2 regions of the Sanguibacter sp. HDW7 genome follow, and region 2 is predicted to be linked to the other one. Evidence: riboswitches for the same ligand, from Rfam matches in the RefSeq annotation. Region 2 holds a riboswitch; the other holds the start of a gene.
What was found. Region 2 has a riboswitch for cyclic di-AMP ahead of G7063_RS13795 (C40 family peptidase). Riboswitches for the same ligand answer to the same signal wherever they lie in the genome.
Positions count from the first base shown of each region.

Region 1: another riboswitch for cyclic di-AMP. It lies ahead of G7063_RS12015 (C40 family peptidase); the one in region 2 lies ahead of G7063_RS13795 (C40 family peptidase).

Region 1 is NZ_CP049862.1:2,663,069-2,670,730, forward strand. It holds gene G7063_RS12010 (universal stress protein) at 1-526, opposite strand, end outside; gene G7063_RS12015 (C40 family peptidase) at 692-1,462, opposite strand; cyclic di-AMP (ydaO/yuaA leader) riboswitch at 1,465-1,624, opposite strand; gene G7063_RS12020 (metal-dependent transcriptional regulator) at 1,825-2,526, opposite strand; gene G7063_RS12025 (endonuclease domain-containing protein) at 2,794-3,597, shown strand; gene serC (phosphoserine transaminase) at 3,891-5,015, shown strand; gene rfbD (dTDP-4-dehydrorhamnose reductase) at 5,079-5,951, opposite strand; gene G7063_RS12040 (dTDP-4-dehydrorhamnose 3,5-epimerase family protein) at 6,061-6,672, shown strand; gene rfbB (dTDP-glucose 4,6-dehydratase) at 6,748-7,662, opposite strand, start outside.
Region 2 is NZ_CP049862.1:3,046,022-3,053,683, forward strand. It holds gene G7063_RS13760 (HtaA domain-containing protein) at 1-10, opposite strand, end outside; gene G7063_RS13765 (hypothetical protein) at 165-1,637, opposite strand; gene G7063_RS13770 (ATP-binding cassette domain-containing protein) at 1,634-2,365, opposite strand; gene pyrE (orotate phosphoribosyltransferase) at 2,390-2,974, opposite strand; gene G7063_RS13780 (SDR family oxidoreductase) at 3,112-3,867, opposite strand; gene G7063_RS13785 (exodeoxyribonuclease III) at 4,007-4,801, shown strand; gene G7063_RS13790 (hypothetical protein) at 4,798-5,592, shown strand; cyclic di-AMP (ydaO/yuaA leader) riboswitch at 5,837-5,993, shown strand; gene G7063_RS13795 (C40 family peptidase) at 5,995-6,831, shown strand; gene G7063_RS15455 (LuxR C-terminal-related transcriptional regulator) at 6,983-7,662, shown strand, end outside.

The sequences.
Region 1 (7,662 bases), 380 kb from region 2:
TACGGCGCAGCGGGAAGAGGGGCCGCTGGTCGACGGGGTCGAGCCCGGCGTTCGACGCGACCGAGCTGATCGCGGTGCGCTCGCCGTCCTCGCCGAGGTAGGGAACGACGACCGTCGGGCAGTGGCTGTGCGCGGGCAGGGCCGACGACACGGTGCCGAGCAGGCGGCCGGCGAAGCCGCCGTGACCGCGCGTCCCGACGACGACGAGCCGGTGCTCCTTGGAGAGGTCGACGAGCGCGCCCGCAGGGTCACCCGTCGTCACGGTCGCGGTGACGGCGACACCCTGTGCGGCGGCGCGCGCCTTGGCCTCCTCGAGGACCGTGCGGGCGCCGTCGAGGATCGCCGTGTCGTCGAGCGCCGCGTAGCCGCCGTCGAGCGAGGCCGCGGTGAACGAGGGCAGGGAGTACGCGCAGACGACGTGCAGCGGCCAGCCGAGCTTCTTCGCCTCTGCGGCCGCCCAGTCGAGCGCGTGGAGGCTCGGGGCCGAGCCGTCGACTCCAACCAGGACTACGTCTCGGTGCGGCAAGGGGTGCCTCCTTCTCGAGGTGACGACGCGCAAGGACCACGTCGTCCTACCGCCGACTTTACTCGTCCTGGACCTGCTCTTGCACACCGTGCGGTCCGGCATCACCCTGCGGACGCCGACGGCCCGGCACCCTTGCGGGGGCCGGGCCGTCGGGACGGGCGCGCGTCAGCTGACGCGGATGAAGACCGGGTTGCTCTGCCAGATCTTGCGGAACTGGACCGTCTTGCCGGGGCGCGGGGCGTCGATCTGCGAGTTGCCGCCCGCGTAGATCGCGATGTGGCCCGGGGTCCAGATGAGGTCCCCGGGGCGGGCGTCAGCCCGGGAGATGACCTTGCCGGCGTAGCGCTGGGCGCTCGACGAGCGGGGCAGGTCGATGCCGAGCTGCGCGTAGACGTACGACGTGAAGCCGGAGCAGTCGAACCCGCGGGGCGTCGTGCCTCCGTAGACGTACGGGACGCCGACGTAGCGGGCCGCGATCTCGAGGACCTTGGAACCCGACACGCTCTGCGGGATCGGGTTGTTCTCGACCTTCGGCGCGGGGGCCTCGGTGCGGTCGTTCGAGCGCGAGGCGGGGGTCTCGGTGCGTGCCGGGGCGACGGGCGCCTGGCGAACCTCGGGAGCCGGGGTGACCTTGACGATCTCGATGTCGTCGATGTCGTCGGCCCAGGAGCCCTCGGAGACGGTGACGGCGGGCGCGGCAGAGAGCTGAGCGCGGGCCTGCGAGGTGAGGGCCGAGACGTCTGCGGAGCCGAGCGCGAGAGCATCGGCGCCGACGGCGGCGTTGGCGGGGGCCACGGCCATCGAGACGAGGAGGCCGGAGGAGGCTGCGACGACGGCTGTGCGCCGTCCGATGCCCTCTCCTGCGACGTCGACGATGACCTGGCCGAGGGGGCGGCGCGCGGCACGGTGCCGCCCGCGGGTGCTGCTGAGGGTCACTGCTGGCCTCTCTCCAACGCCTGCGAAGTTAGCTGTCGGGTTCGGGCTGAAGAGTGCCCGGCCGTCAGGACCGAGGTCCTTCCGGCTTCACCCCGGGCCTCGTGTCTCCACGAGGCCAAGGTGGTTCCCCCGCCTCTGCCAGCGGTTCATCGTGTCCGCTTCCGGTGGCAGAGCTCGGCGTTCCGGTCGCGGGCCCGTCCGGAGAACCGGTCGGGCAGATCGAAGGTACCTCACCCACCCTGGTCATGTCACGCTCAGATCACGGTCTGTGAGGAGGTGTCGGGAATTCACGTACCGCGACACCACGCGAGGGGCGCCGCACCCTCGGTGCGACGCCCCTCACGAGACGGGTGCGAATCCGCTCAGGCCTCCACGAAGACGTGCCGGAAGACCTCGACGGGCAGGTCGGCGCCGTGCTCGGCGTCGGCCGAGGCCACCTCGAGCCGCTCGCCGCGCCGGACGATCGAGATCTGCGTGCCCGGCGTCACGCCGGCCGACGAGAGCCGCGCGAGGAGCTCGACGTCCGTCTGGAGAGGCTCGCCGAGCCGTGCGACCGTCCCGGCACACGTGGCGTCGTCGTCGAGACCCTCATGGACGGTCTGGAGCGAGACGACGCCGTCGAGGAAGGCGTCGATCGTGCGCGTGTCGCCGAGCTCGTCGAGGCCCGGGATCGGGTTGCCGTACGGCGAGATCGTCGGGTGGTCGAGCAGGTCGACGAGGCGACGCTCGACCCGGTCGCTCATGACGTGCTCCCAACGGCAGGCCTCGTCGTGGACGAACTCCCAGTCGAGCCCGATGACGTCGGTGAGCAGGCGCTCCGCGAGGCGGTGCTTGCGCATGACGCGCATCGCCTTCGCGTGGCCGCCCTCGGTGAGCTCGAGGTGGCGGTCGCCCGAGACGACGACGAGGCCGTCACGCTCCATGCGTGCGACCGTCTGCGAGACGGTCGGGCCTGAATGGCCGAGCCTCTCGGCGATGCGGGCGCGAAGCGGGACGATTCCCTCCTCGACCAGCTCATAGATGGTCCGTAGATACATCTCGGTGGTGTCGATGAGGTCGCTCACGGCGCCCAGCCTCCCTGTGTCGTCGGTCCGGGCCAGTCTAGGCCGTCCTTCTCGCACCCGCGCCGCCCTTCTCTTGGTGGCCGTGCACACGAATCGTGTGCACAGCCCCCACAGACACCCCGCTTCGGGACTGGGGGCTGTGGATAGGCGGTCCGGGGATCCCTCGCGCGGCAGGGTGGGGGCGTGGCGGAGCACTCTCCCGCGTCCTGGACGCCCCGAACCCGCACGCACGCCGTCTTCCTCCGACGAGACGCGTACGCGGCCGGGATGACCCGCCGACAGGTCGACCACCGCCTCTCGCGCGGCATCTGGCGGTACGTCGTCGCCGGGGTCATCGCGCACCGCGACCACGTCGTCACGGCCACCGATCTCGTCCTCGCCGCAGGACTTGTCCGGCCCGGGTGTCTCGTCGTCGGGCGGGTCGCCGCCGCGTACCACGGCGTCCCCGTCCCGCTGAGGCTGCCCGTCGCGATCCAGGTCGACTCCCCGGGGCGGTCCGTCCCGTCCGGCTTCGTCGGCCGCATGGTGACCGTCGATGCTCCGGGGATCCTCCGCGTCGGAGGGATCGCGCGCGTCGCGCCGGACAGGTGGTCGTACGTCGACGCGCTCGCGACCATGCCCTGGGACGACGTCCGCAACCTCTACGCCTACCTGGTGACGCACGCCCGTCTGGGGCCGGAGCACCTGCGTGAGCACCTCGCGGCCCACCCCCACCGGCGTGGCAACGGCCAGCTCCGGGAGCTGCTGCGGCGTAGCGCGTCGGGCGCGCTCAGCGAGGCTGAGGAGCTCATGCACGCGTTGCTACGACGCGCCGGCATCACGGGCTGGGAGGCGAACACCCGGATCGACCTGCCAGGCCTGCGCGTGCGCCCTGACGTCGTGTTCCGCGCGGCTCGCGTCGTCATCGAGGTCGACGGGCGCCGGACGCACGCGTCGCGGCTCGTCGCCGATCATCGGCGGGACGCGGCGTTGACAGCGGCAGGGTGGACCGTCGTGCGGGTCACGTGGTGGGACCTCGTCGAGCGGCCGGACGCGCTCATCGCTCAGATCCGCCAGATCCTCACGCGCTGAGCCCCTCCCCCGCCAGGCGCTGCACGTCTGTTGGGGGCAGCGCACACGATCCGTGTGCACCGGCCACAACTGAACCCACGCCCTGAGGCGAGCTCCCGGACCCCGGCCCTCGCGTAGGGCCAGGAGCTGCACGTCTGTTGGGGGCAGCGCACACGATCCGTGTGCACAGGCCCCAAGAGAAGGAATCTCCCGGGACGGAGACGTGCCGGGAGGCGGGCCGGGGCCGGACGGTCGGCCCGCTCAGCCGACGGACGGCCCAGCCGGGGAGAGGCCTGCGCGCGTATTCTCGCGGGGTGACCGAGAACCCCGCGATCGTCGTCCCTGCTGACCTCCTGCCCCTCGACGGGCGCTTCGGCTCGGGCCCCTCGAAGGTGCGCCCGCAGCAGGTCGAGGCGCTCGCCGCGGCGGGCGCGCACCTCCTCGGCACGTCGCACCGCCAGGCTCCGGTCAAGGACGTCGTGCGCCGCGTGCGGACGGGCCTCGCCGACCTCTTCTCGCTGCCCGACGGCTACGAGGTCGTCCTCGGCAACGGCGGCGCGACCGCGTTCTGGGACGTCGCGACGTTCTCGCTCGTCGACGACCGTGCCTCGCACGCCGCGTTCGGCGAGTTCTCCGCGAAGTTCGCGTCCGCGACGTCGAAGGCCCCGTTCCTCGCCGACTCCCTCGTGCGCACCTCCGCGCCCGGCACCGTGTGCCTGCCCGAGGTCCGCGAGGACGTCGACCTCTACGCCTGGCCGCACAACGAGACGTCGACCGGCGCGATGGCGCCCGTCGTCCGGCCCGAGGGCACGGAGGGCGCGCTCGTCGCGATCGACGCGACGAGCGGCGCGGGCGGGCTCGCGCTCGACGCCTCGCAGGCCGACGTCTACTACTTCGCGCCCCAGAAGGTCTTCGCGTCCGACGGCGGACTGTGGCTCGCGACGCTCTCCCCCGTGGCAGTCGAGCGCACCGAGCGCCTCGCGAAGGAGCGGTGGATCCCGGAGATCCTCTCGCTGCAGATCGCGCTGACGAACTCGCGCCTCGACCAGACGCTCAACACCCCGGCGGTCGCGACGCTCGTCATGCTCGCCGAGCAGGTCGAGTGGCTCAACTCCCAGGGCGGGCTCGCGTGGTCGGCGGGCCGGTGCGCCGAGTCGGCGTCGATCCTCTACCGCTGGGCCGAGGCCCGCGACTGGGCGACGCCCTTCGTCACCGACCCGGCCGCGCGCTCGAACGTCGTCGCGACGATCGACATCGACGAGAGCATCGACGCGACGCGCATCGTCAAGGTGCTCCGCGAGAACGGCGTCGTCGACGTCTTCCCGTACCGCAAGCTCGGTCGCAACCAGCTGCGCGTCGGCGTGTTCCCGGCCGTCGAGCCGAGCGACGTCGAGCGCCTCACCCGCGCGATCGACTTCGTCGTCGAGCGGCTGGGCTGACAGGCACCTCACGCGCAGGGGCGGACACCGGCACGGTGCCCGCCCCTGCGCGCGTGCGGACGCCTATGCGCCGAGGACCGTCGCCGCGAAGCCGTCGGAGGCGACGGCCGCGTCCCAGCGCTCGCGCCAGTCGCCGATGGGCTCGACGCCCGCGGCACGGACGCTCGCGTGCCCGAGGACCGACCAGGCGGGCCGGGGCGCGGGGCGGACGAACGCGTCGCTCGTCGTCGTCGTGACGATGGCCGGGTCGAGGCCCGCGGACGTGACGGCTGCGGACGCGAGGTCGTGCCAGGTCGCGGTGCCCGACGACGTCGCGTGGTACGTGCCGGCGGGCGCGTCGGCGCGTACCAGGCGCAGCGCGAGGTCGGCGACGTCGCGCGTCCACGTGGGCTGGCCCTGCTGGTCGGTGACGACGGCGACGGTGCCGCGCTCGCGTGCGACGCGCACGATCGTGCGCGGGAAGCTGCCGCCGTGCTGCCCGTAGAGCCACGCGGTGCGCAGGACGAGGTGCCGCCCGGCCGCGTCGTGGGCGCGGACGGCCCACTCCCCGGCGAGCTTGGTGCGGCCGTACGCGGAACGGGGCCCGACGACGTCGTCGGCCTCGTACGGGACCGTCGCCGCGCCGTCGAAGACGTAGTCGGTCGAGACGTGCACGAGCCGCGCGCCCGCGGCCGTCGCGGCCCGGGCGAGGTGGGCGGCGCCGGTCGCGTTGACGGCGAAGGCCGCGGCCTCCTGCGTCTCGGCGTCGTCGACGGCCGTCCACGCGGCGCAGTTGAAGACGACGTCGACGTCGCGGACGGCCGCGAGGCACGCGTCAGCGTCGAGGATGTCGAGCTCGGCCCGGCCGAGCGCGCGGACGTCCTCGCCCGCCCGCGTGAGGACGTCGACGGCGTCCGTCCCGAGCATGCCTGCACCACCGATGACGAGCCAGCGCACGTCGTCCCCCGTTCTGTCCGAGCGTCGCGGCCGCGTCGGCCGCACCCCAGTGTGTACCACCTGTCCGAGTACAGTGGCGACGCAACCGCCACCTGACCCGGAGGTCCCCATGCAGTTCCGCGAGCTCGACGTCCCCGGCGCGTGGGAGATCACGCCCCAGCAGCACGGGGACGCGCGCGGCGTCTTCCTCGAGTGGTTCAAGGGCTCGGAGTTCGAGACGGCCGTCGGGCATGCGCTCGACCTGCGGCAGGCGAACATGTCCGTCTCGGCCGCGGGCGTGCTGCGCGGCGTGCACTTCGCGGACGTGCCGCCCGGCCAGGCGAAGTACGTGACGTGCGTCAAGGGTGCGGTGCTCGACGTCGTCGTCGACATCCGCGTGGGCTCGCCGACGTTCGGGCGGTGGGACTCGGTCCTGCTCGACGACGTGGACCGGCGCGCGATCTACCTGGGCGAGGGCCTGGGTCACGCGTTCTGCTCGCTCGAGGACGGCTCGACGGTCGCGTACCTATGCTCGACGCCGTACGCGCCGGGGCGTGAGCACGGCATCCACCCGCTCGATCCGGCGGTGGGCATCGAGTGGCCGACGGTCGCGCGCGACGGGTCGCCGCTCGTCTACGAGCTGTCCGCGAAGGACGAGGCGGCGCCGACGCTCGCGGAGGCGCGCGCGTCGGGCATGCTGCCGACGCAGGAGGCGGTCGACGCGTACCTGCGGACGCTCTGACCCGGGTTCCCGGAGACGGCTGAGGGCTCGTGCACGCGGTGCGTGTCCGAGCCCTCGCTCGTCGGTGCGGGCCTCTCAGTGGCCGGCGGTGAGGTACTTCTGCTCCGTGGCGGCCTTGGCGGGGCGCCACCAGGCCTCGTTGGCGCGGTACCACTCGACCGTCGCGTGGAGGCCGTCGGCAAAGCTCGTGTAGCGGGGCGTCCAGCCGAGCTCGTCGCGCAGGCGGCTCGCGTCGATCGCGTAGCGCAGGTCGTGGCCCGCGCGGTCGGTGACGTGGTCGAAGTCGTCGGGGGCGAGGCCGAACTCGGCGAGGACGAGCTGGACGACCTCGAGGTTGCTCTTCTCGCCGTCGGCACCGATGAGGTACGTCTCGCCGACGCGCCCCTTGTCGATGATCGCCCACACGGCGGAGTTGTGGTCGTCGACATGGATCCAGTCGCGGACGTTCTCCCCCGCGCCGTAGAGGCGTGGACGGATGCCGTCGACGAGGTTGGTGATCTGGCGCGGGATGAACTTCTCGACGTGCTGGTAGGGCCCGTAGTTGTTCGAGCAGTTGGAGATCGTCGCCTCGACGCCGAACGAGCGCACCCACGCGCGCACGAGGAGGTCCGAGGACGCCTTGGTCGCCGAGTAGGGGCTCGACGGGTTGTACGGGGTCTCGGGCGTGAACTTCGCCGGGTCGTCGAGCTCGAGGTCGCCGTAGACCTCGTCCGTCGAGACGTGGTGGTAACGCACGCCGTGCCTGCGCACGGCCTCGAGGAGCGTGAACGTGCCGACGACGTTCGTGCGGACGAACGGCGACGGGTCGTGCAGCGAGTTGTCGTTGTGCGACTCGGCCGCGAAGTGCACGACGAGGTCGTGGCGCGCGACGAGCTCGTCGACGAGTGCGGCGTCCGCGATGTCCCCGACGACGAGCTCGACGCCGTCGAGCCCTGCGATCGACGCGGCGTTGCCCGCATATGTGAGGGCGTCCAGCACCGTGACCGCCGT
Region 2 (7,662 bases):
GAAGCAGCACGTGGGCTCCTCAGGTCGGGGGCTCCCTCGTCCGGGGATCGGCGAGGCGAGGAGGTGAGGCTACCCTCACCAAGGCGAGCCTCACCTTACGCATGGGACCTTGGTCCGTCGAGTCTTCTGACACTGCGTCATCACAGTGTGAGACGGCGACGCTTTCAGCGCCTGAGCCACCGACGGCCGAGGACCGCCGCGACGAGCGCTGCGACGAGGCCGAGACCCCCACGCCCGTCGGCCGCGAACCCGCCCGCGACGCCCGCCGCGAGCACGAGCAGCGGCCCGTCGGCGAGCCACACAGCCCGGCCTGCAGCCGACATGTCACCCATCGGTGTGACGATCGGCACGAGCATCTCGACAGGCATGACGCCCTTGAGGACGTCGGCGAGACGCACCGCGACGACAACGCCTGACAGGGCCGCGGCGAGCCCCACCGGGGCGCCCGCCAGAGCAGCACCCATGACCGCGAGCCCGACCCCCGCGAACGCCGGCCACACCGCGTGGAGCCCCCGCAGCGCGGGTCTCGACAGCCCGTACTGCCCCGAGCCCTCCCCGAGCGCAGCCGCGTGCCGCAGCCCGTCGCACAGCACCGACACACCCGCGTAGGCGAGGATTGCGGCGAGGACCGGCCCGACCGAGAGCGTCGTCCCGGGCAGCTCCGCCCCGACGACGGCTCCCGCAACGACGAGCGCGACGACGCCGCCGAGCAGCCGGGCCGGTGTCCGCAGCGAGCCGACGACGTCGCCGACGACGACCGCCGCCGGCCCCGACACGTGCCCGACAGCCGTGAGCCGCCGCCCCGCGCTCGGCAGGGCGCGGTAGACCTCGCCCGACGCCTGGAGGTCCATCGCGTCGACGAGGGCCTGGGCGCGCTGGGCGCGCACGGCCTGGCCGACGATCCGCGAGGTCGCGAGCCGCTCGAGCCCTCTGAGCAGCGGAGCGACCATGCCGAGCGCGAGGACGACGCCGACGACGGTCCCGCCCCGGTGGACGGACGCGCCGGGCCACGTCGCGCCGACGAGCGCCCACGGCGCCCAGGTCCACGCCCCCGCGACGGCGAGGGCAGCCCCTGCGCCGAGCACACCGACGACGGCTGCGAACGCCCGCCCCGGGAGCACCTGACCCGCGAGCCAGGCCCCCGCCGTGACGAGCCCCGCGACCGCTCCGGCCGCGACGACCAGGCCCGCGTCTCCCGGCGTCGCGACCCCAAGATCGACGAGCGCGATGACGGGAAGCGCCGGGACGAGCGCCCCGACCGCGACGAGCGCCAGGGTCGCCCGCAGGACAGGCCCGCCGAAGGATCGCGTGCGCGGCACGTCCGCGTCGCCGAGCACCGCGGCGAGGAACGGAGGCCGGGACGCAGGCCCACGCTCGCGCCCGACGACGAGCGCGGCGAGCCACACGAGCGCCGTCGCCGCAGCCCACGTCGACGGCACCGACGGGTCCACGAGAACCGCACGCCCTCCCGCACCGGTCGCGAGAAGCCACGCGGCCCGCACCCCGGGCCCGAGGAGGATGAGCGCGGAGAGGGCCACGATGTAGACGAGGTACGCGAGGTCGCCGAGCGCCCGCGGGGCACGCGCCGCCCACACGGCGAGTGCGCCGCGCACGCCGGTCGCGTCGGTGGCGATCACGCGTCCGGGTGGCCGTCAGCGGAGGCGTCGGGCGTATCGTCCTCGAGAACGTCGTCGTCGGGCACGTCGTCCGCCGCCCCCGGCCCGGCCGGGACGAGGCGCAGCGTCGGCCCGCCGAGCGCGGCCTCGAGCGCGTCGGAGTGCGTCGCGACGAGCAACGTCGTGCCCGCGGCACGACGTTCCGCAAGGAGCTCGGCGACGGTCGCGACGCGGTCGGCGTCGAGCCGCTGCTCCGGCTCGTCGAGCAGGAGCAGCGCGGACGGGCGCGCGAGGACGACGGCGAGCGCGGCGAGCTGCGTCTGGCCCGAGGAGAGCTCGTGAGGGAACCGCGCGGCGAGCGCGCCGACGCCGAGCCGTTCGAGAAGCTCCGCCGCGAGCGTGCGCGCAGCGCGCACCGGGGTGCCCCACGTCGTCGCGACGAGCGCGACGTGCTCGGCGAGCGTGAGGTCGCGCGCAGGGACGGGAGACTCCACGGTCCCCGCGACGAGCCGCCGGAACGCCCGCCGCCGCGGGTCGGGAGCGCGGCCGTCGACGGTTGCCGTGCCCGTCGTCGGCGTACGGACCCCGGCGACGACGCGCAGGAGAGTCGACTTGCCCGAGCCGTTGGGCCCCCGCACGACGAGCGTGCCGCCCGCGGGGACGGCGACGCTCGTCGGGGCGAGCAGCGTCGTGCCGTCGAGCACGACGCTCACCGCGTCGAGCGCGACGGCGACGCCGGCTCCGGTCATGTCGTCAGGCTCGCTCGGGATCGCTCAGGCGAGGCCGAGGTCGTCGAGCCCGTAGAGGTAGAGGTAGCTGAGGCCCTCGGCCTCGATCTTCTCGCGCGCGCCCGTGTTGCGGTCGACGATGACGGCGACGCCGACGACGTCCGCGCCGGCCTCGCGCAGCGCCTCGACGGCGGTGAGCACGGAGCCGCCCGTCGTCGAGGTGTCCTCGACCGCGACGACCTTGCGGCCCGCGACGTCGGGGCCCTCGATGCGGCGCTGCATGCCGTGCGCCTTGCCCTCCTTGCGGACGACGAACGCGTCGAGGTCCTGCCCGCGCGACGCTGCCGCGTGCAGCAGCGCGCCCGCGACCGGGTCTGCGCCGAGCGTGAGTCCGCCGACCGCGTCGATCTCGGCGGGGCCGAGGCCTGCCTCCTCGAGCGCGTCGAGCAGCACGTGCCCGACGAGCGGCGCAGCACGGTGGTGGAGCGTCACGCGGCGCAGGTCGACGTAGTAGTCGGCCTCCTTGCCGGACGCGAGGGTCACCTTGCCGTGGACGACGGCAAGCTCCTTGACGAGGTCGCGGAGCTGCTCGCGCGGGGACGGGGACAGGACGGCGTCGTAGTCGGTCACAGGCCCAACCTTAACGATCCCCGGCGCCCGCCGCCGGAGCGTCCCGCGAGACAGCGCTCGACGGGCGGGACGGCGCGTGAGGCACGCTGTCCCGTCCGAGGGTCGCTATCTCGTGGGCTCGGAGACTGGCTCCGTCGTCACAGCCCCGCGCGCTTCGTCAACGTCCGCATCGCGCCGCGCGGGAGGTGGCGGGCGACCGTCGTCGCGACGCGGTAGCGCGCTGACGGGACGGAGACGACGGCGCCGCGGCGCACGTCCGCGAGCGCGACGCGGACGACGTCGGCGCGGTCGAGCCAGAACCAGCCCGGGCCGAGCCGCCTGAAGCCGGCGCGCTCGTGGAACTCGGTGCGGGTGAGGCCCGGGCACAGCGCGGTCGCGGTGACGCCCGTGCCCCCGAGCTCGACGGCGAGGCCCTCGGTGAAGGCCAGCACCCAGGCCTTCGCGGCGGAGTACGTGCCGCTCACGGTGTGCGCGGCGACCGACGAGACGTTGAGGATCGCGCCGCGGCCGCGGTCCTTCATCGCGCGCGCGGCCGCGTACGAGAGAGCCTGGACGCTGCGGACCATGACCTCGAGCAGGGCGTCCTGCGCGTCGAGGTCGGAGCGCGTGAAGCGCTGGTGGACCGTGTAGCCGGCGTTGTTGACGAGGAGGCCGACGGGGCGCTCGTCGGCCTCGAGCCTCGCGGCGACGCGCGCGACGTCCTCGCGGACGGAAAGGTCTGCGGGGAGCACCTCGACGTGGACGCCGGCGGCGGCGCGCAGGCGCACCGCGAGCGCCTCGAGCCGGGCCGCGTCGCGTGCGACGAGGACGAGGTCGTGCCGCGCGGTCGCGAGCTGCCACGCGAACTCCTCGCCGAGGCCCGCGCTCGCCCCGGTCACCAGTGCCGTTCCCATGCGCCCACCCTACGAGGCACTCCCTCCCCCACCCGACTCGTAGGTCTGGAGCACCATTCGATGGTGCTCCAGACCTCCGGGTCGCGGAAGCGCGGGGACGGAGCCGGTGCCGGGCGGGCGAAACGGATAGCCTCGGGGTATGCGCATCGCGACGTGGAACATCAACTCGATCCGGGCGCGCGCCGACCGCGCGCTGGCCTTCCTCGAGCGCGAGGACGTCGACGTCCTCGCGCTGCAGGAGACCAAGTGCAAGGACGCGCAGTTCCCGCGCGAGGCCTTCGAGGCCGCGGGCTACGAGATCGCGACGTTCGGCTTCTCGCAGTGGAACGGTGTCGCGATCCTCTCGCGCGTCGGCCTCGAGGACGTCACGGCGGGTTTCGACGGCCAGCCCGAGTTCGGCGAGACGCCCGCTGTCGAGGCGCGCGCGCTCGGTGCGACGTGCGGCGGCGTGCGCGTGTGGAGCCTCTACGTGCCGCACGGCCGCGCGCTCGACAACCCGCACTACCCCTACAAGCTCGCGTGGCTCGCGCGCCTGCGCGAGCTCGCCGGCACGTGGGGCGACGCCGGGGAGAAGGTCGCGCTCGTGGGCGACTGGAACGTCGTGCCGCTCGACTCGGACGTGTGGGACGTCGCGGCCTTCGAGGGTCAGACGCACGTCTCGGAGCCGGAGCGCGAGGCCTTCCGCGCGTTCGCGGAGGCCGGGTACACGGAGGTCTCGCGGCAGTTCCTGCCCGACGAGCACCGCTACACGTACTGGGACTACCAGCAGCTGCGCTTCCCCCGGAACGAGGGCATGCGCATCGACTTCGCGTACACCTCCCCCGCGCTCACGCCTCTCGTCACGGATGTGCGCATCGACCGCGACGAACGTCGTGGCAAGGGCGCGTCGGACCACGTGCCCGTCATCGTCGACGTCGACACGTCGACGTCGTGAGCACGCCCGTCCCCCCGCCGCCGGACGCGGAACCGCAGCGCGAGCCCACGCCGCTCTTCGCGGCGCCCGACGGTCCCCCGCCGGCCTCCCCGGACCCGTGGTCGCTGCCCGTGCCGGCGGCGGCGCCACCCGTCGTGCCGGAGTCGCAGCGGCTCGTCGGCTACGCGACCGAGCAGCACCTCGGCGGTGCCTGGGACCCGCGCGCGCTCAGCGCGCTCGCACCGGCAGCGCCGCTCGCGCCGCGTGACGGTCTGGCCGTGCCGGCGTTCGTCCTCGCATGGCTCGTCGCGCCCGTGGGCGTCGTGCTCGGCGTCGTCGCGGCGGTCCGCGCGCGCCGCACCGGGCGGCGCGGGGTCGGCCTCGCCGCAGCGGCCGTCGTCGTCGGGCTCGCCGTGAGCATCGTCGTCCCGACGCTCGTGGCGCCGTCGTCGGAGGCCTGGGCCCGGGCCGTCGGCGCGACCGGTTCCCTCGGTGAGGTGCGGGGTGCGACGGACGCGTACGCGCGCCAGCTTCGCGAGGGAAGCTGCCTCGCGGACATGCCGACGGGCAGCACGCGGCGCGTGACGGTCGTGCCGTGCGACAGCGCGCACGCCGCACGCGTCGTCGCCGTCGTGCCGCTGCGCGGGGACTCGTGGCCTGGCGAGGCTGAGGTGCTGCGGTCAGTCACGGACAGGTGTCGCGTCACGGCGCCCGCGGGGGCTGACGTCGTCGCGCTCACGCCGTCGGCCGCGGGGTGGCGCGCGGGCGACAGGAACGGTCTGTGCCTCGCGGGCACGACCCCAGGCGCGTGAAGATCCCGTGAAGGTGTGTGGCCCGGGACACTGGTCCTATTGCCCTGCCGTCGCACGGGGTGACCTGCGGGCCGACCCCCAGAACCGCAGAGAACCGGGGCGGAAGAGGATGTGAAGGGCGTGCGCAACGTCGTGACACGACCGTGACACAGGGCCGACGCCCGACCTAGCGTCGTGGACACCCGCCACCACCTTCCCGGTGGCCAGGTGCCGCCCCGGACGCCGAGCGCTGCCGCCGGGAACGGCTCATCCAGACCCCACGGCAGCGACGGGGGACCCACCTTCGGCCACACGCACCACGTGGCCTCGGGGTGAAGCCGCCGGACGTCGAGAACGTCCAGCGGCCGGGCAGAACCTCAGCCCGAACCCGACAGCTCACCTCGCAGGCGTCGAGAGGTTCACATGACTCCCCGCACGACGGACGTCGTGCACGGGACCGCGCCCTCAGGCGGCCCGTCCACGTCCACCCCCACCCGCTCACGCAGCGCCCGCCGGACCGTCGCGACCCTCGTCGCAACCCTCGGGATCGGGCTCGTCCCCGCCGTCGGCACCGCCACGGCCCACGCCGAACCAGCCGCTCAGAGCGCCTCCGCGGACAACAGCACGCGGCTCAGCGTCACGCGCTCCGCCACCACGACCTACGAGGGCCGCAAGGGCTCCAAGCTGTCGATCCGCCTGCGCAACGCCGACGAGCCGGTCGACGGCCGCGTGAAGGTCTACGACGGCAAGAAGCTCCTGCGCACCCTCACCGCGTCCGACCGCAACGACGACGGCCGCCTCAACCTCAGCTACCGCCTGCCGAAGAGCCTCAAGGTCGGCAAGCACACGATCACGCTGAAGTTCCTGCCCGCAGCCTCCACCGACGCGTCGTCCGCCAAGCGCACGACGAAGGTCCGGGTCCGCTCCGAGGGCGAGCTCATCGTCCGCACCGCGAAGCGCTACATCGGCACCCCGTACCGCTACGGCGGCACGACGCCCCGCGGCTTCGACTGCTCCGGCTTCACGAGCTACGTCTACAAGAAGGCCGGCGTCGCGAAGCTCCCGCGGTCGTCGTCCGCCCAGCGCGGCTCCGGCAAGGTCGTCGCACGCAAGAACGCCCGTCCCGGAGACCTCATCTGGACCCGCGGCCACGTCGCGATCTACGTCGGCAACGGCAAGCAGATCGATGCGCCACGCCCCGGCAAGAGCATCAAGGTGCGCGACATCTGGCAGTCGAACCCCACGTTCCTGCGCGTCTGACGCCACAGTCCCGCGGACGCCCGCCTTCCCCCGGGGCGGGCGTCCGTGCGTTCGCACACCGGTCCCGAGGTGCGAAGACGACGATGTCCTGCCAAGGTGTCCTCGACAGGGACGACGAGGTTCCTTCGCAGGTCACGGACGTGGAGGCATCGTGGACAATTCCTCCGTGCTCGGTTATCGGAGCACAGCACCCGAGACGCACGCGGCGAGCGGCGCCGTTCGTCTGGCACAGCACGACGCGGAGATCCGTGTCGCTGCGGCCGCCCTCTCCCGCGGTCACGGCGGCGTCGTCTGGACGGGCGACCCCGGCTCGGGTCGCTCGACCCTCCTCGATGTCGTCGCCGAGGCCCTCACCCACGCGTCCGCGGCCGACGGCACGCGGCTCCGCCGTGTCATCGTGCCGCGCACGCTCACCGAGATCGACGAACGGGCGCTCCAGGCCGACGACGGCGCCCGCCTGCTCATCCTCGCGGACGACCTCGACCACCTCGCCCTCGGAGTCCGCTCCTTCCTCCTCGACGCAGCGACACGTCCCGGGACGCCGTGGGTGCTGCTCGCGACACGCACGTCCGGTCCCGTCGCCGACGCCTCGCCCCTCCCGCACCCGCTCGTCGAGCGTCGGGTGCCGGTGCTGTCCGCGTCCGACGCGCTCCTCGTGCTCGCCGAGCACGACGTCGTCGCCGCGCCCCACGTCGTCGCGAGCCTCGTACGCACGTCGTCGGGCAACCCGTCCGCGCTCCTGCAGACCGTGCCGTCGCTGACGGCCGAGCAGCTCGGCGGTACGAGCCTCCTGCCCGACCCCATGCCCGTGCCGCCCGCGACCGAGCGGCT